3 regions of the Mycolicibacterium monacense genome follow, and region 2 is predicted to be linked to each of the others. Evidence: riboswitches for the same ligand, from Rfam matches in the RefSeq annotation. Region 2 holds a riboswitch; each other region holds the start of a gene.
What was found. Region 2 has a riboswitch for thiamine pyrophosphate ahead of G6N49_RS24175 (ECF transporter S component). Riboswitches for the same ligand answer to the same signal wherever they lie in the genome.
Positions count from the first base shown of each region.

Region 1: another riboswitch for thiamine pyrophosphate. It lies ahead of thiO (glycine oxidase ThiO); the one in region 2 lies ahead of G6N49_RS24175 (ECF transporter S component).
Region 3: another riboswitch for thiamine pyrophosphate. It lies ahead of thiD (bifunctional hydroxymethylpyrimidine kinase/phosphomethylpyrimidine kinase); the one in region 2 lies ahead of G6N49_RS24175 (ECF transporter S component).

Region 1 covers NZ_AP022617.1:4,289,477-4,296,932, reverse strand. The annotation lists gene G6N49_RS20620 (serine/threonine-protein kinase PknG) at 1-371, opposite strand, end outside; gene G6N49_RS20615 (glutamate ABC transporter substrate-binding protein) at 371-1,333, opposite strand; gene glnX (protein kinase G-activating protein GlnX) at 1,333-2,652, opposite strand; gene G6N49_RS20605 (NUDIX hydrolase) at 2,785-3,285, shown strand; gene thiE (thiamine phosphate synthase) at 3,275-3,955, opposite strand; TPP riboswitch at 3,991-4,104, shown strand; gene thiO (glycine oxidase ThiO) at 4,095-5,111, shown strand; gene thiS (sulfur carrier protein ThiS) at 5,122-5,319, shown strand; gene thiG (thiazole synthase) at 5,312-6,073, shown strand; gene G6N49_RS20580 (SGNH/GDSL hydrolase family protein) at 6,070-6,831, shown strand; gene G6N49_RS20575 (ABC transporter ATP-binding protein) at 6,824-7,456, shown strand, end outside.
Region 2 covers NZ_AP022617.1:5,057,380-5,064,835, forward strand. The annotation lists gene G6N49_RS24155 (LysR family transcriptional regulator) at 1-743, opposite strand, end outside; gene G6N49_RS24160 (CaiB/BaiF CoA-transferase family protein) at 816-3,176, opposite strand; gene G6N49_RS24165 (acyl-CoA dehydrogenase family protein) at 3,180-4,373, opposite strand; gene G6N49_RS24170 (acyl-CoA dehydrogenase family protein) at 4,377-5,471, opposite strand; TPP riboswitch at 5,598-5,707, shown strand; gene G6N49_RS24175 (ECF transporter S component) at 5,699-6,337, shown strand; gene G6N49_RS24180 (ABC transporter ATP-binding protein) at 6,334-7,456, shown strand, end outside.
Region 3 covers NZ_AP022617.1:4,268,464-4,275,919, reverse strand. The annotation lists gene G6N49_RS20525 (TetR/AcrR family transcriptional regulator) at 1-257, shown strand, start outside; gene G6N49_RS20520 (DoxX-related protein) at 224-490, opposite strand; gene G6N49_RS20515 (flavin-containing monooxygenase) at 504-1,994, opposite strand; gene G6N49_RS20510 (septum formation family protein) at 2,050-2,667, opposite strand; gene G6N49_RS20505 (alpha/beta hydrolase family protein) at 2,678-3,301, opposite strand; gene thiD (bifunctional hydroxymethylpyrimidine kinase/phosphomethylpyrimidine kinase) at 3,288-4,136, opposite strand; TPP riboswitch at 4,127-4,235, opposite strand; gene G6N49_RS20495 (MFS transporter) at 4,375-6,075, shown strand; gene G6N49_RS20490 (helix-turn-helix transcriptional regulator) at 6,120-7,456, shown strand, end outside.

The DNA of each region.
Region 1 (7,456 bases), 770 kb from region 2:
TCCGACGTCGAACGCCCGACCGGTCGCCCGCAGTTCCAGCAGAAGCGCTTGTTCTCGGCGACCACCGGGTTGGTCATCAGCGCTTCGAGCGGATCCTTGGCGGGCACCCGCGGGATCTCGACCAGCCCGCCGCCGAGCCTGCGGACCGGCGACAGCGTCCGGATCGCCGTGGTGGCGTGGTCCTGGGGTTCGGTGTCCCCGGTGTGCACGCTGATGCTGTCGGAGTCGTCGAAGTCGGGGCGGAACACCGCCTGGGTCGCCATCGGCCGTACGGTCGACGCCGAATCCAGATCGAGATCGTCGAGGCTCGCCGGCTGGGTGCCGGGTTCGTCGTCGACGGCGGGGTCGAGGTCGTGGTCGGAGGCAGCCATCAGTCCACGTACCTCGCCACCGGCGGTGCGGGTGCGGGACCCAGCACCGTCAACCACTTGCGGTACAGCGCATACCAGGTGCCGTCGTTGCGGATGCGCTGCAGCGTCCCGTTGACGAACCGCACCAACCCGGTGTTCTCCAGGTTCACCCCGATCCCGTAGGGCTCCTGGTTCATACTCGGCCCGACGATGTGCAGATAGGGGTCCTGCGCCACGAGCCCCGCCAGGATCGCGTCGTCGGTGCTGACCGCGTCGACCTGCCGCTGCTGCAACGCCACCAGGCAGTCCGCCCACGTCACGGTGGACACGATGATCGGCGGGGGGCTGATCTGCTGGACCCGCCGCAGCGACGTCGTCCCCTTCACCACACACACCCGACGGCCCGACAGGTCCGCGGCCCGCGTGATCGCCGAATCCCGTGGCGCCAGGATCCGCTGGTCGGCGTTGAGGTACACCGTGGAGAAGCCGACCTTCTTCTTGCGCTCACACGTGATCGTCATGGTCTTCACGACGACGTCCACCTGATTGTTCTGCAGCGCGACGATCCGGTCGGCCGACGACAGGATCCGGTAGTCCACCTGGGCGGGGCTGCCGAAGATGTCCCGGGCGATCTCACCGGCGATGTCGACGTCGAACCCGGTGATGTCGCCGGTGATCGGATCGCGGAAGGAGAACAGATTGCTGCCGATGTCCAGTCCGACGATGAGCCTGCCGCGTTCGCGGATGTACGCCACCGCGGCGTCGGCCTCGGCGCGGGTGGGGAAGGGCCGCAGGCTCGCCCGGCGGTTGCAGTCGTCGGTCTCGGGTATCGGCAGCCGCGCCTGTTCGGGTGGAAGTTCCTCCATCCCCGCCGGGGTGGGCGGCGCGAGCGTCACCCCGGGTGTCGGCACCACCGACGCCGCCTGGCCACAACCCGCCAGCACCAGAACCGTGGCACTGAGCAACGCGAGCAGCCTCTTCATCACCGGTACTCACTCAGTCGTGGCCACAAGCCCAGCGCCACCGCCACCGCCGCGATCACGCTGAGCGCCGCGGCGCCCGCCGTCGCACCCGACAGCACCCGCCGGGCGTTGAGGATGTCGTTGCGCAGCTGGCTCCGGCTCTGCTCGATCGCCTTGGTCAGCGCATCGTTGAGCTTGTCGAACGCCGGGGTGGAATCGTCCTCGCCTGTGCCGAGCGCGACCTGGGTGGCGGCCTGGTAGTTGCCGACCGCGATGTAGGCGTTGATGCGGTCGTCGGCCGCCCGCCACCGGGCCAGCAGGTCCTCGGCGGCGACCAGGTCGGTGCTGTCGATCGCGTCCTCCCGCGCGAGGTAGTCCGCCAGCTTCTTCTGCATACCGTCGATTCGCTGGTAGTAGGACTGTTTGCGGACCTCCTCGTCGCCGCGGCGGATCAGCGCGAGCGTCTCGTCGGCGCGGGCCTGCTGCGCGGTGATGGCCAGGGTGGTGATCGTCTTGAGCGATTCGGCGCCTGCGCCCCTGGCGCTGCGGCTGTCGGTGGTCGAGATCGTCAGCGCGGTACCGACCCACAACACCATGATCAACACCGCCAGACCGCCCGCGACGAAGCCGATGTTCACCCGCCGCCGGGTGCGCCGGGCCAGCCAGCGGTTGGCGAACAGACCGAACAGCAGCGTCGCGAGCACCACGAGGATGACCGGCGCCGGGATGCGGGTGGATGCGCCGGTCTCCTGATCGACCTGCGCCGAGGTGCGCTCGTAGAGCCGCTCGGCGTCGGGCAGGATCTTGGTCTGCATCAGCGACGACGCCTCGGACAGGTAGGACGAGCCGACCGGGTTGCCCGCCCGGTTGTTGGTCCGCGCCGTCTCCACCAGTCCGGTGTACACCGCGAGTTCGGCGTTGATCCGGCCGAGCAACTGAACCAGCTCCTCGTCGGTCAGCCCACTCGAGGCCCGCGTCAGAGCGACCGCGGCGTCGGTGATCGCCTGTTCATAGCGCTGGCGCACGTCGCGCGGTTCGGTGCCGGCGATGAACGCCGTCGCGGCGGCGGCATCGGCGACCGAGAGCCGGCTGTACAACTCACCGGCGGCGAACGACAGGGGTTCGGTGTGGTTGAGGACGGTGGTGAGCGCCCGCTGGCGGTCGTTGATCGTCGTCGATGTGGCGAAGGCGCTGGCGATCGCGAGAGCGGCGAGCACGATGCCGATGGTCAGAATGCGGCCCGGCGTGGTCCACAGGAAGAACCAGCGCGGATGGGCGGGAGTGGTCGGCGACCGGGACGCCAGCGGCTCGGTCGAGGGATGCGCCAACTCCACAGTCACCTGCGCGCGGTCCTCATCTCTCCGGCAACTTCCCGACCGTCCGACTCTATAAAAGAATCCTAAGAGGTTCTGTCACGGCTCGCGCCCAATCGAGCGGAGCCGTACAGGTTGGGTGCGCCCTATCCTGTACGGGTGCGTGGCGACGGTGACGGCTGGGTGTTCTCCGAGGGCGGCGGCCGCTACTGGGGCAGGCACGGTGCCGCCGGCCTGCTGCTGCGTGCACCGCAGTCCGACGGTTCGGCCGCAGTGTTGTTGCAGCACCGCGCGCCCTGGAGCCATCAGGGCGGGACGTGGGGCCTGCCGGGCGGCGCCCGCGACAGCCACGAGACACCCGAACAGGCCGCCGTACGCGAGGCGCACGAGGAAGCGGGGCTCTCGGTCGAGCAGCTGACCGTGCGGACCACGGTGGTCACCGCCGAGGTCGTCGGCTCCGGTGGCGCGTCGTGGACCTACACCACGGTGATCGCCGACGCGCCCGCACTGCTGCACACCGTGCCCAACCGGGAGAGCGCCGAACTGCGCTGGGTCGCCGAGGAGGACGTCGACTCCCTGCCGCTGCACCCGGGTTTCGCCGCCAGCTGGGACCGACTGCGGACCGTCACCGCGGCTTTTCCGCTGCTGGTCAGCGACTGACGAGCGCATCCTTCAGCCGGCGAGCCGCCGCCTTCGGATCGTCGGCCGCCGTGATCGCGCGGACCACGACGATGCGGCGGGCGCCGGCGTCGAGCACCTCGGGCAGCCGCGCCTCGTCGATACCGCCGATGGCGAACCACGGTTTCTCTGTTGCCCGCGAAGCGGCCTCGCGAACCAGGCCGAGCCCGGGGGCCTCGCGTCCGGGTTTGGTCGGCGTCGGCCAGCACGGCCCGACGCAGAAGTAGTCGACCTCCTCGGCCACTGCCGCGGCGACCTGGGCGCTGTCGTGGGTGGACCGCCCGATCAGCGGGCGTGGACCGATGATCCGGCGGGCCACGGGCAGCGGCAGGTCGTCCTGACCGAGGTGCAGGACGTCGGCGCCGGCGGCCAGCGCGATATCGGCGCGGTCGTTGACCGCCAACAGTGCGCCGTGGCGGCGGGCGGCTTCGGCGAGGATTTCGAGCGCGGCCAGTTCCTCGCGCGCCTCGAGTGGGCCGAACCGTCGTTCGCCTGCCGACCCCTTGTCCCGCAGCTGGATCAGGTCGACGCCGCCCGCGAGCGCCGCGTCGGCGAATTCGGCGAGGTCGCCGCGTTCGCGGCGGGCGTCTGTGCACAGGTACAGCGAGGCTTGCGCAAGGGCTGGGCCGAGCGGGTCGAGGGGTTCACGCACACGGCGACGGTAGCGCCTCGGCCGCGGGTAGGGTTGATGGCCGACACGGGAGTCCCGGGACAGCGGGACTGAGAGTGGGCCAGACGATCCGGCCCTTACCGTCGGACCTGATCCGGGTCATGCCGGCGAAGGGAGGGCTATGCCACCGGACAGCACCCTCGCCGTCATCGGCGGCGGGGTCATCGGCCTGTCGGTCGCGCGCCGCGCCGCGCTCGACGGTTGGTCGGTGCGGGTGCACCGCAGCCCCGCCAAGGGCGCGTCATGGGTGGCAGGCGGGATGCTCGCCCCGCACAGCGAGGGCTGGCCGGGGGAACACGAACTGCTGCGCATCGGGCTGGATTCGCTGCGGCTGTGGCATGGCGGCTTCCTCGAGGGACTGCCCGACGAGGTGGTGACCGCCCGGGAGTCACTGGTGGTGGCCGTGGACCGGGCCGACGCCGCCGATCTCAAGACCGTCGGTGAATGGCTGGCCGTCCAGGGCCACCCGGTCACGTTCACGACGGCGGCCCGTGACATCGAACCGCTGCTGGCGCAGGGCATCCGGCACGGGTTCGTCGCCGACACCGAACTGGCCGTCGACAACCGCGCCGTCGTGGATGCGTTGGAGGCGCACTGCACCCGGCTCGGGGTGCGGTGGGCGCCGCCGGTCGACGATCTGGCTGCCGTCGACGACGTGGACCTGCGGGTGCTCGCCAACGGCGTCGACGCACCGACGTTGTGGCCCGGGCTGCCGATCCGCCCGGTGAAAGGGGAGGTGCTGCGCCTGCGTTGGCGGCGCGGGTGTATGCCTGCCCCGCGCCGGGTGGTTCGCGCCCGCGTCCACGGCAGGCAGGTGTATCTGGTGCCGCGCGCCGATGGCGTGGTCGTCGGCGCGACCCAGTACGAACACGGACGCGACACAGCACCCGCGGTGACCGGGGTTCGCGATCTGCTCGACGACGCGTGCACGGTCATGCCGGCACTGGGGGAATACGAGTTCGCCGAATGCGCGGCGGGGCTGCGGCCGATGACGCCCGACGGGTTGCCTCTTGTCGAGTGGCTCGACGAGCGCACACTGGTGGCTGCAGGGCACGGCCGCAACGGCTTCCTGCTCGCGCCGTGGACCGCCGAGCGGGTCTCCGCCGAACTGCAGACGACACAGGGAGCCAGGACATGAGGAGTCACGGATGAAGATCGTGGTGAACAACGAAGACGTCCACCTCGACGAGCAGACCACGGTCGCGCAGCTGGTGGCTCGAATGGGGTTCCCGGAGAAGGGGATCGCCGTGGCGGTGGACTGGTCGGTGCTGCCGAGGACGGAGTGGGAGACCCCGCTGCGCGACGGCGCCCGCGTCGAAGTGGTGACGGCGGTGCAGGGTGGCTGAGGCCGCGAAGCTCACCATCGCGGGACGGGAATTCGGATCGCGACTGATCCTCGGCACCGGCGGGGCGGCCAATCTCGCCGTGCTGGAACAGGCGCTGATGGCGTCGGGCACCGAACTGACCACCGTCGCGATGCGCCGCGTCGACGCCGAAACCGGCACCGGTGTGCTGGAACTGCTGAACCGCCTCGGGATCAGCCCGCTGCCCAACACCGCGGGGTGCCGCGGTGCCGCCGAGGCGGTGCTCACCGCGCAACTCGGCCGTGAGGCGCTGGGCACCGACTGGGTGAAGCTCGAGGTGATCGCCGACGAACGCACCCTGCTGCCCGATGCCGTCGAACTGGTCCGTGCCGCAGAACAACTCGTCGACGACGGGTTCACCGTGCTGCCGTACACCAACGACGATCCGGTGCTCGCCCGGCGGCTGGAGGACATCGGGTGTGCCGCGGTCATGCCGTTGGGGTCGCCCATCGGGACCGGGTTGGGGATCGCCAACCCGCACCACATCGAGATGATCGTCGACGCCGCGAACGTGCCGGTGATCCTCGACGCCGGTATCGGCACCGCCAGCGACGCCGCGCTGGCGATGGAGTTGGGTTGTGACGCAGTGTTGTTGGCCAGTGCGGTGACCCGGGCCGCCGACCCGCCGGCGATGGCCGCCGCGATGGCCGCCGCCGTGACCGCAGGACACCTGGCCCGCCACGCCGGCCGCATCCCGAAGCGGTTCTGGGCGCAGGCGTCGAGTCCTGCGCTGTGACGCGCTATGTGGCGCTCGGTTCGTCCATGGCGGCGGGGCCGGGCATCCGGCCTCCGGCCGACGGCGCGCCGTTCCGCGCGGGTCGGTCGGCGCGCAACTACGCGCATCTGGTGGCCGAACGCCTCGGCCTCGATCTGACCGACGTCACGTACTCGGGGGCCACCACCGCCAACATTCTCGACGAACCCCAGCACGGCACACCGCCGCAGTTCCTGGCGCTCGACGGCACCGAGACGCTGGTGACGGTGACGATCGGCGGCAACGACGTCGGCTACGTGCCGATGCTGATGGCCGCGGGGCTCCCGCGGGTGGTCCGCTGGCTGCCGCCGGTGTCGACACTGTTCGACCCCACCGCCCGCGACCGCGCACTGGTCGAGGTCGGGGAATCGCTGCACCGCGTCGCTCGCACGGTACGGGCGCGCGCGCCGCGGGCGCGGGTGCTGTTCGTCGACTACCTGACCTTGCTGCCGCCACCGGGCGAGCCGGTCGCCCCGCTGTCGGACGCCGATGCGGCGCTGGGCCGGCGGATCGCCGACACGCTCGAGCGGTTGACCGGCCGGGCCGCCGCCGACACGGGGTGCGGTTGGATCCGGGCCGCGCAGGCCAGCCGCGCGCACCACGCGTGGTCGTCCGAACCGTGGACGACCGGCCCGGGTCTGCCGTGGCCGGGCCGGCCTGCGCCCCTGCACCCCAACGCCGCCGGTATGCGCGCGGTGGCGGATCTGATCGTCGACGCGGTGGAGTCCCGCGATGATTGAGCTGACCGGCCTGACCAAGAGATTCGGCCGGGTCCGTGCCGTCGACGACCTCACGTGCACGGTCGAACCGGGCGTCGTCACCGGATTCCTCGGCCCCAACGGTGCGGGCAAGTCGACCACCATGCGGATGATCCTCGGGCTGGACCGGCCGAGCGCGGGCACCGCCACCGTGATGGGTAGGCCGTACCGCGAGCACAGGCACCCCCTGCGAACGGTGGGCGCGCTGCTCGACGCGCGGCAGGTTCACCCGAACCGCACCGCACGTTCGCATCTGCGGTGGATCGCCGCCAGTAACAGATTGCCGGACAAGCGCGTCGACGAAGTCCTCGGCATGGTCGGTCTGGCCGATGTCGCGGGTAAGCCTGCGGGTGCGTTCTCGCTGGGGATGTCCCAGCGCCTGGGGATCGCGGCCGCGCTGCTCGGCGACCCGCAGGTGTTGCTGTTCGACGAACCGGTCAACGGTCTTGACCCGGAAGGGATTCGGTGGATCCGCACACTGATGCGCGACCTCGCCGGCGAGGGCCGCACCGTGTTCGTGTCCAGCCATCTGCTCGCCGAGATGGCCCAGACCGCGGACCGGTTGCTGGTGATCGGACGCGGCAGGCTGATCGCGGCGACCACTGTC
Region 2 (7,456 bases):
GGGACGTAGGTGAGGATCGCCACCAGATGCCGGTGCGACACCTGGGCCGCCATCTCGAGTTCGCCGCCCCGCTGATTGGTGGTGCGCACGATCCGGTGCACACCGCGCGCGCTGAGTTGCCGGGTCAGCGCGGCCAACACCACGGGGTTCGGCCGCGCGAAGTCGATCACCACCTCTCGGTCCCGCAACTGCTCGACCGTCACCGTGTCGAAGGCGGCCAGCGGATCGTCGAAGCGGACCGCGATCGCGCCCGGGTAGGCGGCGATGACCCGGTGCGCGAGACGGTTGTCCTTCGCGGGCAGGTGGATGACGCCGATCTCGAGATGCCCGGACACGAGTTTGGCGATCACCTCGGCGGCCGACCCGGGGACACTGAACACCGACGGATTGGGCAGGTCCGCCGCGGCCGCCTCCACCTGGGCGAGCAGATCGGAGGGCGCATACGCGGTCGCCCCGATCCGCAGCGCCGCCGCACCCTGCACCGCCTGGGCCGCCGTCGCCTTGAACTCGTCGACCCGCCGCAGGATGTCGCGGGCCGGGCCGACCAGCTGCTCGCCCAGCGGGGTCAGCCGGACCTCGTGGTAGTTGCGCTCGAACAACGGGCCGCCGAGCTCGCGTTCGAGCAGTTTGATCTGCTTGCTCAGCGGTGGCGGGGTGATCCGGAGCCGGTCGGCCGCGCGTTTGAAGTGGAGTTCGTCGGCGACAGCGACGAAGTACTTCAGTCGCGTGAAGTCGAGTTCCAAGACACCTCGTCCGACGATCGGTTTGTCTGAATCGTACGGACCCGCGGCAGCCGTCCCGCGGACCCGCCGACCTCAGAGCCGATGCGTCTGCAGCACGCCGCGCTCGACGAGATCCGCCACGGCCGCCTCGTCCAGTCCGAGCAGCGTGGTGGCGATCTCGACGGTGTGCTCACCGAGCAGCGGCGCCTGCCCCAGCGGCGGGTCCGCGATCCGCTCGGAGTGCAGTTGGGCGTTCTCCAGCACGTACGGTTCCCGGCCGTGGGGATGCAGCTCCTCGCGGAAGGCGCGGCGCTGCGCGTAGAACTCCCAGCCGGGCAGCTCGGCGGCGTGCATGACGGCGCCCGCGGGCACACCGGCCGCCTGCAGCAGATCCATGGCGTGGCCGGGGGAGTGGCGGACCGTCCAGTCGGTCACGGCCTCGTCGATGCGCGTGCGGTTGCGGTCCCGCCCGGTCCGGTCGCCCAGCTGCGGATCGCCGGCCAGGTCCTGGCGGCCGAGCACCCGGCACAGCGCCTGCCAGTCGGCGTCGTCGCGGACGGTGACCGCCACCCACGCGTCGTCGCCGTCGGCGCGGAACAGCCCCCACGGGGCGTCGTGGTCCTGCGCGTCGGAGCGTTGGTGTCCGGCGCGGATCAGCGCCTCGCCGGCGATCTCGGCGGCGAGGTGACTGAGCATGACCTCGGACTGCGCGATGCTGGCCGACCCGCCGAGGCCGGTGCGTTCGCGGCGCAACAGCAGGCTGAGCGCGGCCAGCACGCCGATGCGGGCCGATACGTGGTCGGGATAGACGGTCACGGTGTCGCAGAACTCGTCCGGATCCGACGGGTAGACCCACTGCTTGGTGAAGCCGGCTGCGGCGCGGACCAGCGGGCCGTAGCCGAGCCGCTGCGCCCACGGGCCGGTCGGGCCGAACGCCGAACTGTCCACCACGACGATGCCGGGGTTCACCGACTTCAGCGTGTCGTAGTCCATCGCCAGGGCGGCCGCGACCCCCGGTTTGAAGTTGGTCAGCACGACGTCGGCCTCACGCACCAGTCGGTGCGCCAGTTCGCGGCCCTCGGCGGAGCGCAGGTCGATGCCGATCGCCCGCTTGTTCCGGTGTCCGCCGGCGAAGCTCGCGTTCATGGGCCTGCGGCCCGGGCGCATCCCGTCGGGGAACGCCGCGTTCTCGATCTTGATGACGTCGGCGCCGAGATCGCCGAACAGTCGCCCGGTGTCGGCGCCGACGACGATCACGCCGAGGTCGAGTACGCGCAGACCTTCCAGCGGAAGACCCTGGTCGGTTCTCGGGCGCTGCTCGAGGACCGGCGCACCCTGCAGGGTGGGCGCACCGGGGTCGGGGGCGGTGCCGGCGCTTGCGCGGCACCCGTCGATCTCGACGACGCCGCGGGGGACGGGGGCGACGAGCCCGGGGGCGAGTTCGGTGTCACCGAAGAACCCGCGGGCGACGACCTGTTCGGTGGCCAACGCCTCGGTCAGGCTGAGCACCGCGGCGGTCGGCACGCCGTGCCGTTGCCCCTCATGTTCCAACTCGTTGCGCGTCTTGTCGGCGCAGAAGGCCTCGATGGCCGCCCAGAGCGGGATCGAGGTCAGCCGGTCCAGCAGTCCCTCGAACTTCGGATCGGCGAACTCCTCCGGCCGGCCCATCCACTCGAACATGCCGTGCCACTGCCGTTTCGCCAGCAGGCAGATGCGGATGTAACCGTCCTGGCAGGGGACGATCGGATAGCGCAGCCGCTCGGCGTCCCAATTGCGTTGCTGCTGAGCCGTCGGCACCCCCGCCGACGCGGTGCCCATGGTCCCGAACGGCGGGTCGAGCGCCTGCATCGCACCCTCGAGGATCGCGAAGTCGATGCGGTCGCCGATCCCGGTACGGAGGCGGTCGAGCAGCACGGCGAGCACTGCGACACCGGCCTGCGCCGCCGCGACGTGGTAGGGCAACTGCTCACCCGGCGGCACCAGCGGCGCCCGCCCCGGGATGCCCGACCGGGACAGCTCGCTCGTGAGGGCGTGCAGCACCGGCGTGGTGGCCTGCCACGTGCTGAAGTCGGAGTCGCGTCCGAAGTCGCTGAGCGACAACACGATCAGCCCGGGGTGGGCGGTGCGGAGCTCGTGGACCGCGAGCAGGCGTTCGGCCGACGAACCGGGCCGGGTGTCCTCGATCAGGACGTCGGCGGCGCCGAGCAGATCGGTCCACTGCTGCCGTCCCGCCGGGGTGGAGGTGTCGATGTCGACAGCCGCCACACCCCGCCGGTTGATCGCCGTCGCCAGGGACACCGGGCCGACCGGGGCGTGGGCGGTCACGCCGGCCAACCCGACCGCGGTCACGTGGGCGCCGAGATCGGCCAGCAGACGCCCGATCGCGGTCATCGGACCCGCCGACAGGTCGAGGATCCGGATGCCCGCCAGCGGCGGGTCGTACGCGTCGCTCATCGATCAGTTCCGGCGCGCGTCGCGGAACGCGATGTCGCGGTCGACTTCGGGTTCCTTGGGCAGCCCGAGGACCCGCTCGCCGATGATGTTGCGCTGGATCTGATCCGTGCCGCCGCCGATGGAGGTGAAGTAGGCGTTGAGCGTCAGGAAGTTGATGTCGTCGGCCTCCGGGTGGTCCGGTCCGGCCAGCAGCGCCTCGGCCCCGATGATGTCGGTCTTCACCCGCGCCTCGGTGTGCAGGATGTCCGACATGGCCAGCTTGCCCAGCGACATGATCGAGCTCGACGTGCCGATCGACGTCGACGCCTTCGCGCGAGCGTTGTTGAGCCGGTTCAGTTCTCGCAATGCGAGCACCGTGGCCAGCGAATCGCGGATGACCGGGTCGTCGAGGCGGCCGTGTTCGCGGGCGAGTTCGACGAGGCTGTCGGCGCGCGAACTGTTGCGCGAGCCGCGGCCGCTGTCGCCCATGATGGACCGTTCGTAGGCCAGCGCGGTCTGCAGCACCCGCCAGCCGTTGCCGGTACCGCCGACGAGGAAGTCGTCGCCCACCTTGGCATCGCTGATGAACACCTCGTTGAAGTGGGATTCGCCGGTGATCTGCACCAGCGGCCTGACCTCGATGCCGGGTTGTTTCATCGGCAGAATGAAGAAGCTCAGACCCTTGTGCTTCGGCACATCCCAGTCGGTGCGGGCGAGCAGCAGCCCGTAGTCGGCCGTCGCCGCCCCCGAGGTCCACACCTTCTGGCCGTTGACCACCCACTGGTCACCGTCGCGCACCGCGGTGGCGTGCACCCCGGCGAGGTCCGAGCCGGCACCGGGTTCGCTGTAGAGCAGGCAGGTGCTGGCACGCTCGGTGAGGAAGTCGCGCAACAACTCTCGTTTGAGGGTGTCGCTGCCGAACTTCAGCACGGTGTTCGCCGGGATGCTGTACTTGTCCCTGCGCGCGCCGGGGGCCCGGACCGCCTTGAACTCCTTCTCGATCGCGGACGCCAGATGGTTCGGGTACTCGCGGCCGAACCACTCGGTCGGATAGGTCGGCACCGCGTAACCGGCGTCGAGCACCTTCTCCAGCCAGGCGACCCGCTCCGGGGAGGCGACCCACGGATCGGTCGACTTCGGCAGGCCCTTCCAGTTCTGCTCGAGCCAGGCACGCACCTCGGCGCGCAGCTCGTCGGCGCTCGGAGTCGTCTCGGTCATGGGTCAGGCGCCTTTCGACTGGAGGTAACGCTCGCGATGCAGGCGTGGGCCGCCGAACAACTGCAGCCCGGTGCGGGCCCGGCGGAGGTACAGATGCGCCGGATGCTCCCAGGTGAAGCCGATACCGCCGTGCATCTGGATGGCCGCCGCGGCGGTGTCGCGGTAGGCCTCCGCACAGGCGAAGCCGGCCAGGGCGATCGCGCCGCCGGCGGTGTCCGGGTCGGTGTCCCGCTGGGCCGCGGCGTTCTGCGCGGCCGATGTCGAGGATTCGACCTTGAGCAGCAGATCGGCGGCCATGTGCTTGAGCGCCTGGAAACTGCCGATCGGACGGCCGAACTGGATGCGGGTCTTGAGGTACTCGACGGTGATCTCGAAGATGCGGCGGGTCCCACCGCACTGTTCGCCGGCCAGTGCGATCGTCGCCAGGTCCAGCGCCTGCTGGACGGCATCCCATCCGGCCGCGCCGAGTCGTCGCGCCGGGGTGCCGGTGAAGGTGAACGTCGACAGCCGCACCGACGGGTCGAAGACCGTCGCCGCGACGCGCTCGAAACCGGAAGCGCCGGGGTCGACCTCGTAGACGCCCGCACCGTCGGTGCCGTTGGCCACCACCAGCAGGACGTCGGCCACCTGCCCGTCGGTCACGTAGTGCGCGCTCCCGGTCAACGTGCCGTCGGTACCCGCGCGCACATCGACGCCCTCGGCGGTCCAGGTGCCGGCCCGCCCGGTGACCGCGACCGTCCCGATCGCGGTGCCGTCGGCCAGGCCGGGCAGCAGCCGCTGCTTGTCGTCCTCGGAGCCGGCGGCCTGGATCAGGGCGGCGGTGAGCACCGCGCTGGAGATGAACGGCGACGGGAGCAGCGCGGCCCCGGTTTCCTCGGCCACCGCCTCGAGCTCGACCGCGCCCAGACCCACGCCGCCGTACTCGCTGCCGATCACGATGCCGGTGACACCCTGTTCGGCCAGCCGGCGCCACAGGTCGCGGTCGAACCCGTCGTCACCGGTCAGCACCTGCCGGACATCCTGCTCGGTGCACCGGCTGCGCAGCAGATCCCGGACCGCCTCCTGCAGCGCTTCCCGTTCGGCGACGTCGATCGTCATGGGCGAACCGCCTTCCCTGTCGTCGCTGCCAGCTTCCGCGCCGGGCCGTGGCGTGTAAATCACGACTTCCGACACCTTCGGGTTTCCGATGGCGACATGTGTGGGTGGCTGCGCTACCTTGGAACCGATAACCCACGCGGGAGTGCACACCGAGTGCGCTGAGAGGACGGCTGGGGCCGTCGACCGTATGAACCTGACCGGGTAATGCCGGCGTAGGGAGTGAACTGATGACCGACGTGTCCCGACCCTTTCCTGAACCTCCCGTCAAGACGGCGCGGACATACCGATGGCGCGTCGTCGACATCGTGGTGGCCAGCGTGCTCGCCGTCGCGGCGGGCCTGGTGTTCGTCATGTGGAACATCGCGTCCAACCCGATCGGCGCGCCCCTGAGCGCGCTGGCGCCGGGGCTGCAGGCGCTGCTGGGCGGTGGCTGGCTGTTCGCCGGGGTGCTCACCGCGATGGTGATCCGGAAACCGGGCGCCGCGGTCTACGGCGAACTCGTGGCCGCGACGGTGTCCGCCCTGGTCGGCAACCAGTGGGGCGTCATGACCCTGGAATTCGGCCTCGTTCAGGGGCTGGCCGCCGAGATCGTGTTCGCCTGCTTCCTGTACCGGGCGTGGAACCTGCCCGTCGCGGTGCTGGCCGGGGCCGCTGCCGGACTGGCCATGGCGATCAACGAACTTCTGCTCCTGTATCCGGGTTCGACCTCCGCCTTCGCGGCCATCTACGTCGTCTCCGGGGTCGTCTCGGGGGCGGTCGTCGCCGGCGCATTGTCCTGGTACGTCGTCCGGGGGCTGGCGAAAACCGGTGCGCTGTCCCGTTTCCCGTCGGGCCGGACAGGGTCGCCGAGCGACGTCCGGCGATGACCACCGGCGGTGTCGCGGTCGCCGCCCAGAGTTGGCACTGGCGGCACGCCGGCCGCTCGTCGTGGGCCGTACGCGACCTCGACCTCACCGTCGAACCGGGCGAACGGGTGCTGCTGCTCGGTGCGAGTGGTTCGGGCAAGTCGACGCTGTTGCAGGGGCTGGCGGGTGTGCTCGGCGGCAGCGAGGACGGTGACGAAGCCGGTCGTCTGCTCGTCGACGGGGTGGCGCCCGCGCAGCGACGCGGCCGCATCGGGATGGTCCTGCAGAACCCCGACTCGCAGGTCATCCTGTCCCGGGTCGGCGACGACGTCGCGTTCGGGATGGAGAACCTCAACGTCGCACCCGAGGTGATCTGGCCGCGGGCCCGCCGGGCGCTGGCCGCTCTCGGGCTGAATCTGCTGCTGCGCCATGACACCTCGCGGCTCTCCGGTGGTCAACAGCAGCGGCTGGCGCTGGCCGGCGTGCTCGCCATGGATCCCGGCCTGATCCTGTTGGACGAGCCGACCGCCAACCTCGATCCGGCCGGTGTCGTCGAGGTGCGCGACGCGGTCGCGGCGGTGGCCGAACGCACCGGCGCAACGCTGATCGTCGTCGAACACCGCACGGCGGTGTGGCTTCCGGTGGTCGACCGGGTCGTCGTCCTCGGAACCCGGGGCGAGGTGGTGGCCGACGGACCACCGGCCGAGACGGTGCTGCGGCAGAGCGCGCACCTGGCTCGGGCGGGTGTGTGGGTGCCCGGCGCAGACCTGCCCGCCGTCGAACGCGGCGGTGTACCGGGTGAACCGCTGGCCGACGCCGTCGAGCTGTCGGTCGGGTACCGAGGCGGCCCGCGAACCGATGAGTTGACCTTCGAAATCCCCAGGGCGGCAATCAGTGTCGTCACCGGTCCGAACGGAGTGGGGAAGACCGCCCTGGCGCTGACCCTGGGTGGGCTGCTCCCACCCCGCGCCGGCCGCGTCGAGGCGCGCGACGGGTTCGCGCCGACCGCCGACCGCCGCGAACCCATCCGGTGGCGATCGCGGGAACTGCTCACCCGGATCGGCAGTGTGTTCCAGAACCCGGAGCACCAGTTCCTCACCGGCGCTGTACGCGACGAGCTGGCGCTCGGCCCCCGCGCGC
Region 3 (7,456 bases), 790 kb from region 2:
CGGCCGATCAGCAGATCCTGCGCAACCTGCAGCGCTCGACGGTCGAGACCTGGGCCGACCTGGTGGTGACGTTGCGACCGGAATGGACTGCGGGACAAGCCCGTTTCGCTGTCTACGCGGCGTTGGCGGTCACGACCGACCTGGGCAGGCTGGTCCACTACCGCAACTCGCCCTACACGCGCGCGCTCGTTGCGGGGTTGATGGACCTGACCCTGCTCGGCCGCTACCGCTTGCGAACGGTGTTGCCCGCCAAGTAGACCGCGTATCCCAGCAGTCCGGCCAGACCGAATTTGCGGGTCCTGCGGCCCGCCAGCGCGAGACCGATCGCCGTCTCGAGGCTGCCGTTGGTGTAGATGTGGCGACGGGTGTTCTGCGGGAATGCCGCCACGGTGATCGGCTCGAACACCTGCGGGCGAACGAAGTGCGCCAGTCCGGTCCCGGCGATGGCCAGCCCGGTCAGCTTGGCGGCACGGTTGTCTTGTTGCGGCACAGAGGGTCCTCTTTCAGGCAATCTGGTAATCACTGAGCGGGAACTCGGACGCCTCTTTGATGGCGTCGCGCGTCGACATCGGGCGCAGCAGCGACGGTTCGCCGCTCGGGTTGAAATAGTAGGACCGCGACGAGGCGCAGTTGCCGAGCGTCCACAGGGAACTGCCGAGCGCTTCCGTCATCCGATCGAGGTAACGGGTGTTGGCCTCCTCGGTCACCTCGAACGTCGTGGCGCCGCGCCGGTGCACCTCGCTGAAAAGCCGGTCCATCAGCCGCATCTGGTACTCCATGGTGTTGAAGAAGTTCAGACCCAGGAATGCGTACGGGCTGGCCAGGCTGAGGTAGTTCGGGAAATACGGCATCGACACACCCTGGTACGCCTGGAAACGCGTTTCGCGCCACCACTTCCCGAGGTTGCGGCCACCGCGGCCGATGATCTCGATCGCCGGGAAGTTGGCCTCCCACAGGTCGAATCCGGTGGCCAGCACCAGCGTGTCGATGACGGTCTTGGTGCCGTCGGCGTTGACGATGCCGTCGGCTTCGACATGGTCGATCCCGTCGGCCTGCAGGTGGACGTGCGGTTTGGTGAACGTGCGGAAGTAGCTGTTGGAGAACGTCGGTCGCTTGCAGCCGATGTCGTAGTCGGGGGTGAGCTTGCGCCGCAGCTCTTTGTCGCGGATCGCCACGAACTGGTTGATCTTGCACAGATCCATCGCCGACATGTTGAGGCGCCGGAACAGCGGCACCTTGTAGTGCACGACACCGATGTTGATCATCGCCTCGTAGATCGTGTCGGTGATCAGCCGCACGGTGCGCTGGAGCAGCGGAACCCGCGCGAACAGCCGTTTGGTGCGCTCGGAGAACCGGATGTCGACCTTGGGCGCCACCCAGATCGGGGTGCGCTGGTAGACGGTGAGGTCGGCGGCGTTCCTGGCCAGTTCGGGGATCAGCTGAACGGCGGTGGCGCCGGTGCCGATGATCGCGATCCGCCGGCCCGACGGGTCGAAGCTGTCGTCCCAGTCGGTGGTGTGGATGACCTTGCCCTCGAACGAGGTGATGCCGGGAATGTCGGGGGTCCGCGGTTGCGAGAGGAACCCCGTCGCGGTGATGAGATAGCGGGTGCTCAGCGTCTCCCCGCCGTCGAGCGCCACGCGCCAGAGCTTCGCCTCTTCGTCCCAGCGGGCGCCCTCGACGGCCGTGTTGAAGCGGATGTGGCGACGGACGTCGTACTTGTCGGCCACCTCGTCGGCGTACTGCTTGATCTCCGCACCGGTGGAGAACAGCCGCGACCACTTCGGGTTGGGCTCGAAGAAATAGCTGTAGGTGGTGGTGGGGACGTCGACGGCCAGGCCCGGGTAGTGGTTGACGTACCAGGTGCCGCCGAGGTCGTCCTCGCGGTCGAGGATGACGAAGTTCGCGTAGCCCATTCGCTTGAGCTGAATCGCGGCACCGATTCCGGCGAATCCGGCGCCCACGATGACCGCGTCGTACTGCTCCGAAGTCATGAGTAGACGGTACCCCAGGTATCGGAGTGGTCCCGTGCCGCCGACCTGGGCGGCGTCAGCCCTTCAGTGAACCCGCGCGCGGCGGGTTCAGGGTTGCGACGCAGGTCACCGCCCGGTCGCCGTCGGACCAGGTCTCGTCGGTGGGGAAGAGGACGAACAGTCGCACGGTGTCGTCGGTGACCGCGGACGGTGAATAGCTCGCCAGTTCGGGTGCGCACCGGTTGGCGTACTCGACCATCGCGTCCTGTCCGGGGAAGTCACCGTCGGGCATCTGGAGCACCGCGAACACCTCGCCGGCGTGCGGTTCGGCGCAGTCGACGGTCTTGAGCGTCCTGACCTCACTGCCGTCCGGGATCTCGGAGAGGCAGTCGCCCAACTTCACCTGTGTTGCTGTCACCGTGCCCTCGCGCACCACCAGGACCACGAAGAGCACCACGGCGATGGCGATCACGACGACGGTCAGCGCCACCAGGCCCAGGATCAGCCAGAGCTTGCTCTTCTTGGGCGGGGGCGGCGGTCCGGCCGGCCGCATCTCGGCGTAGGGCTGCGGCGGGGGCGGTGGGAAGTACGGCTGTCCGTAGGCGGGCTGGCCGTAGGCCGGCTGACCGTAGGGCTGCTGGCCGTACGGGGGCTGGCCGGGGGGTGGGGGTGGCGGGCCCGGCGGCATGCTCATGTGTTCGACCCTAACCGGTGGCCAGCAGTCGCAGCGCCGCGTCGACCGCCAGTTTCGGCACGTCGAGCGCCTTGGACCCCAGATCGTGACGCGCGCCGGTGATCTCGACGAGTTCGGTCGGCCCGGCGACGAGCGCCGCCGCCGCGGTGAGCTCGTCGATGCTCCCGAACGGATCCGCGGTGCCGTGCACGAACACCGTCGGCACACCGATGCGGGGCAGGTGTTCGGTGCGGGCCCGGTCGGGCTTGCCGGGCGGATGCAACGGGTACGAGGACAGCGTCATCACGTCGAGGGCCACCCCGTCGTCGGCGACCGCCATCGACGTCATCCGGCCACCGTAGGAGTGTCCGCCGGCGATCACCGGCCCGTCGGTGAGTTCGCGGGCGGCGGCGACCGCGTCGGCCACCCCCGCCCGGTCGGCGGTGGCCGACCCCGAGGGCGGGCCCTTGGGTCTGCGCCTGCGGTAGGGCAGGTTGTAGCGCACGGCCAGCCAACCCCGCCCGGCCCACTCGTCGCAGAACCTGACCAGCAGCGGCGCGTCCCGGTTACCCCCGGCGCCATGGGTCAGCAGCACCACCCCGCGCGGTGTGCCCGCCGGTTCGTGGGCGACGCCGGCGATGTCATCGAGGTTCATCGGCGCTCAGCCTGAACAGCGCGGAGACCGGACCGTGGCCGTGGCCCAACGGGTATGCGGCGCGCAGACATTCGGTCACCCACTGTTTGGCGAACGCGACCGCGTCGGGGACGGAGTAGCCGTGCGCGAGTGCGGAGGCCGTGGCGGCCGCCAGGGTGTCGCCCGCGCCGTGGTCGTGGCCGGTGTCGATGCGGTCGGCGCCGAACTCGTGGAACTCGGAGCCGTCGAACAGCAGATCGGGGCTGTACGCCGACGAGCGCAGGTGGCCGCCTTTGACCAGTGCCCACTGTGGGCCGAGCGCATGCAGCGCCCGCGCCGCGTCGCGCTGGGAGGCGGCGTCGGTGACGTCGATCCCGGTGATCAGCCGCACCTCGTCGAGGTTGGGGGTGACCAGGGTGGCGAGGGGGAACAGTTCGGAGCGCAGTGCGTCGAGCGCCGACGGATGCAGCAGCGGATCGCCGTGCATGGAGGCGCACACCGGGTCGACGACCAGCGGTGCGGGCCGCAGGCGACGCCACGTCTCGGCGACGGCGGTGATGATCTCCGAAGAGGCCAGCATCCCGGTCTTGGCCGCCTGGATGCCGATGTCGGAGACCACCGCCTCGATCTGCCCGGTGATGACGTCGATGGGGATCTCGTGGAAACCCTTGACGCCCACGGAGTTCTGTACGGTGACGGCGACCACCGCGACACAGCCGTGGACGCCGAGCATGGCGAAGGTGCGGGAGTCGGCCTGGATCCCCGCGCCACCGCCGGAGTCGGTGCCCGCGATGGTCATCACCCGCGCCGGGGTCTGGCCGGGTGGGGCGAGTGGCAGGTATCGCGTATCGGTCATCGAAAACTCCCTACGCCGGCATTACCCGGTCAGGTTCGTACGGTCGACGACCCCAGTCGTCCTCTCAGCGCGCTGGTGCGCGCTCCCGCGTGGTCGGTGGTGCGTTGCTCAACCTAGCGCAGACGCCGGATGGGGCGAACGCGAATTGCCGACCGATTATTTGTATAGATAATATATGTGTTCTGCGGCGTCCGCTCGTCGCTGCGCACCGTCGGATACGAAACGAACGAGACTGCAGATGACAACCGAGCTCACCGGCCGGCGCCGGATCGCCACCGATCGCGACCACCCCCTCTACAAGTGGGTGGTGCTCTCCAACACCACGCTGGGGATGCTGCTCGCGACCGTCAACTCGTCGATCGTGCTGATCTCGCTGCCGGCGATCTTCCGCGGCATCGGCCTCAACCCCCTGCAGCCTGCCAACGTGACCTACCTGCTGTGGCTGCTGATGGGATACATGGTGGTCACCGCGGTGCTCGTGGTGCTGTTCGGACGGCTGGGCGACATGTTCGGCCGGGTCCGCATCTACAACCTGGGCTTCGTCATCTTCACGCTGTGTGCGCTCGCGCTGTCGTTCCAACCGTTCGACCTCGACGCCGGCGCGTGGTGGCTGATCGGGTGGCGGGTGGTCCAGGGCGTCGGCGGTGCGATGCTGATCGCCTCCTCGGCGGCCATCCTCACCGATGCCTTCCCCGCGCATCAGCGCGGAATGGCGTTGGGCGTCAACATGGTTGCCGCCGTCGCCGGTTCATTCCTCGGGCTGGTGATCGGCGGCGCGCTGTCCGAATGGCACTGGCAGGCGATCTTCTGGGTGGGCGTCCCGATCGGCGTCCTCGGCACGGTCTGGGCGATGCGTTCGCTGCGCGAGGTGGGGGAGCGCAGCCCCGGCCGGCTCGACTGGGCGGGTGCGGTGACGCTCGGCCTCGGGCTCACGGTGCTGCTCACCGGGATCACCTACAGCATCCAGCCCTACGGCGGTTCCCCCACCGGGTGGGGCAACCCGTGGGTGCTCGGCGCGATCGCCTTCGGGGTGCTGGCGCTGGTGGCGTTCTGCGTCATCGAACTGCGGGTCGATCAACCCCTGGTCGACATCCGGCTGTTCCGCATCACCGCGTTCGGCATGGGCAACCTCGCCGGGCTGATGTCCTCGGTCGGCCGCGGTGGACTGCAGTTCATGCTGATCATCTGGCTGCAGGGCATCTGGCTGCCGCTGCGGGGCTACGACTTCGAGGCCACCCCACTGTGGGCGGCGATCTACATGCTGCCGTTGACCTTCGGATTCCTCGTGGCCGGACCTCTGTCGGGGTGGCTGTCCGACCGCTACGGCGCCCGCCCGTTCACCGTCGGCGGCATGCTGCTGATGTGTGCCACCTTCGTCGCGCTGGTGCTGATCCCCGTCGACTTCGACTACTGGCTCTTCGCGACGCTGATCTTCCTCAATGGTGTCGGTGGCGGGGTGTTCACCTCCCCGAATTCGGCCGGGATCATGTCGAGCGTGCCGGCGAGCGCGCGCGGCGCCGCCTCCGGGGTGCGGGCCACGTTCTTCAATGCCGGCGGATCGCTGTCGATCGGGATCTTCTTCTCGCTCATGATCGTCGGGCTGGCCAACACGCTGCCCGGAGCCATGAGCGCAGGCCTGCAGGCGCAGGGCGTCTCGGCGGCGGTCGCCGACGAGGTCGCAGGCACGCCGCCCGTCGGCAGCCTGTTCGCGGCGTTCCTCGGCTACAACCCGATCGGCGAACTCCTGGAGCCGTCGCACGCGCTGCAACAGCCCGGCGTCAACGCCGAGGTGCTCACCGGTCAGACCTTCTTCCCGCACCTGATCATCGAGCCCTTCCACACCGGACTGGTGGTGGTGTTCGTCGCCGCCGCGGTGATGATGCTGATCGGCGCGGTGGCGTCGCTGTTCAACGCTGGGCGTTACGCCGAGCAAACGTGATCATCCGGTGGGCGGCCCCCACGATCTGCTGCGAAGATACGTAGGTGCCCCTGCAGCTCATCAGCCGCGACGCGGAGTTGAGCGCTGTCGACGACCTGCTCTCCGCAGTGCCGACGGGTACCTGCGTGCTGGTGCTCGAAGGCGATGTCGGGATCGGTAAGAGCACCGTGTGGCGCGCAGGCATCGAACGCGCCCGGACCCGCGGCTTCCGGGTGCTCGCGGCGCACCCGGTGTCCAGCGAGTCGGTGGCCGCGTACTCATCGCTGGCCGAACTGCTCGCCGATGTGGACACCGAGGTGCTCGACCACCTGCCCGCCCCGCAACGAGTCGCGATCGACCGGGTCCTCTCTCGCGCCGACGACACGGGACCCGGCACCGATCAACGCGCGGTGGCCGCCGCCGTCCGGTCGGTGCTCGAACGGCTGGCCCACGACAGTCCCGTCCTCGTCGCGATCGACGATCTGCAGTGGCTCGACCCGCCGACCGCCGCCGTTCTCGCGTCGGTGGCCCGCCGGTCCGCGGGCGCCATCGGTTTCCTCGTGACCGTGCGCTCCGGCGCAGGCGACCACACCGAGACGCTGCTCGAACCGTCGCGTCCGGAGCGTCTGCACCGGGCCCGGGTGCATCCGATGACGGTCGGGGGCCTGCACGCCATGATCAGCCACCAGCTGGGCCGGTCGCTGACCCGCCCGAGAATGGACTGGGTGTACGAGGTTTCGGCCGGAAACCCGCTCTACGCCCTCGAATTGGCGCGGGCACTGGACCGGGACGCCACCGGTGTCGGGCCGCTGCCGGCCACCCTCGCCGATCTGGTGCGGACACGCATCTCCGGTTTGCCCGACCACACCCGGGAGGTCCTCCTCGCCACCGCCTGTATCGCGTCGCCCACCGTGGATCTGGTGGCGCGCGCCGTCGGCGACAACGTCGAGTGGACCGTCGCGGCTCTCGAGGAGGCCGAACGGCACGGCGTCGTCGAGATCACCGGCTACAAGGTGACTTTCAGTCATCCCCTGTTGGCCCGTGGGGTGTACGCCGAGGCGTCCGCGGACGAACGGCGGTGGATGCACCGCCGGTTGGCCGACATCGTCGAGAGCCCTGAGTCCCGGGCCCGGCACCGCGCCCTCTCGAGTGACGGCGCCGACGAGCAGACGGTCAAGGCGCTCGACGAGGCGGCCGAATCGGTCCACCTGCGCGGCGCACCCGCGACCGCCGCCGAACTGCTCGACATGGCCCGTGCCCGCGGGGGTGACACCCCTGAACGCACGCTGCGTGCCGCGGCCTGCCACTTCGAGGCGGGTGATGCCGCGCGGGCACGAGTGTTGTTGGAACACGCCCTTTCCGAGATCCCGCCGGGTGAGCTGCGGGCCCGGGCGCTGCAGCT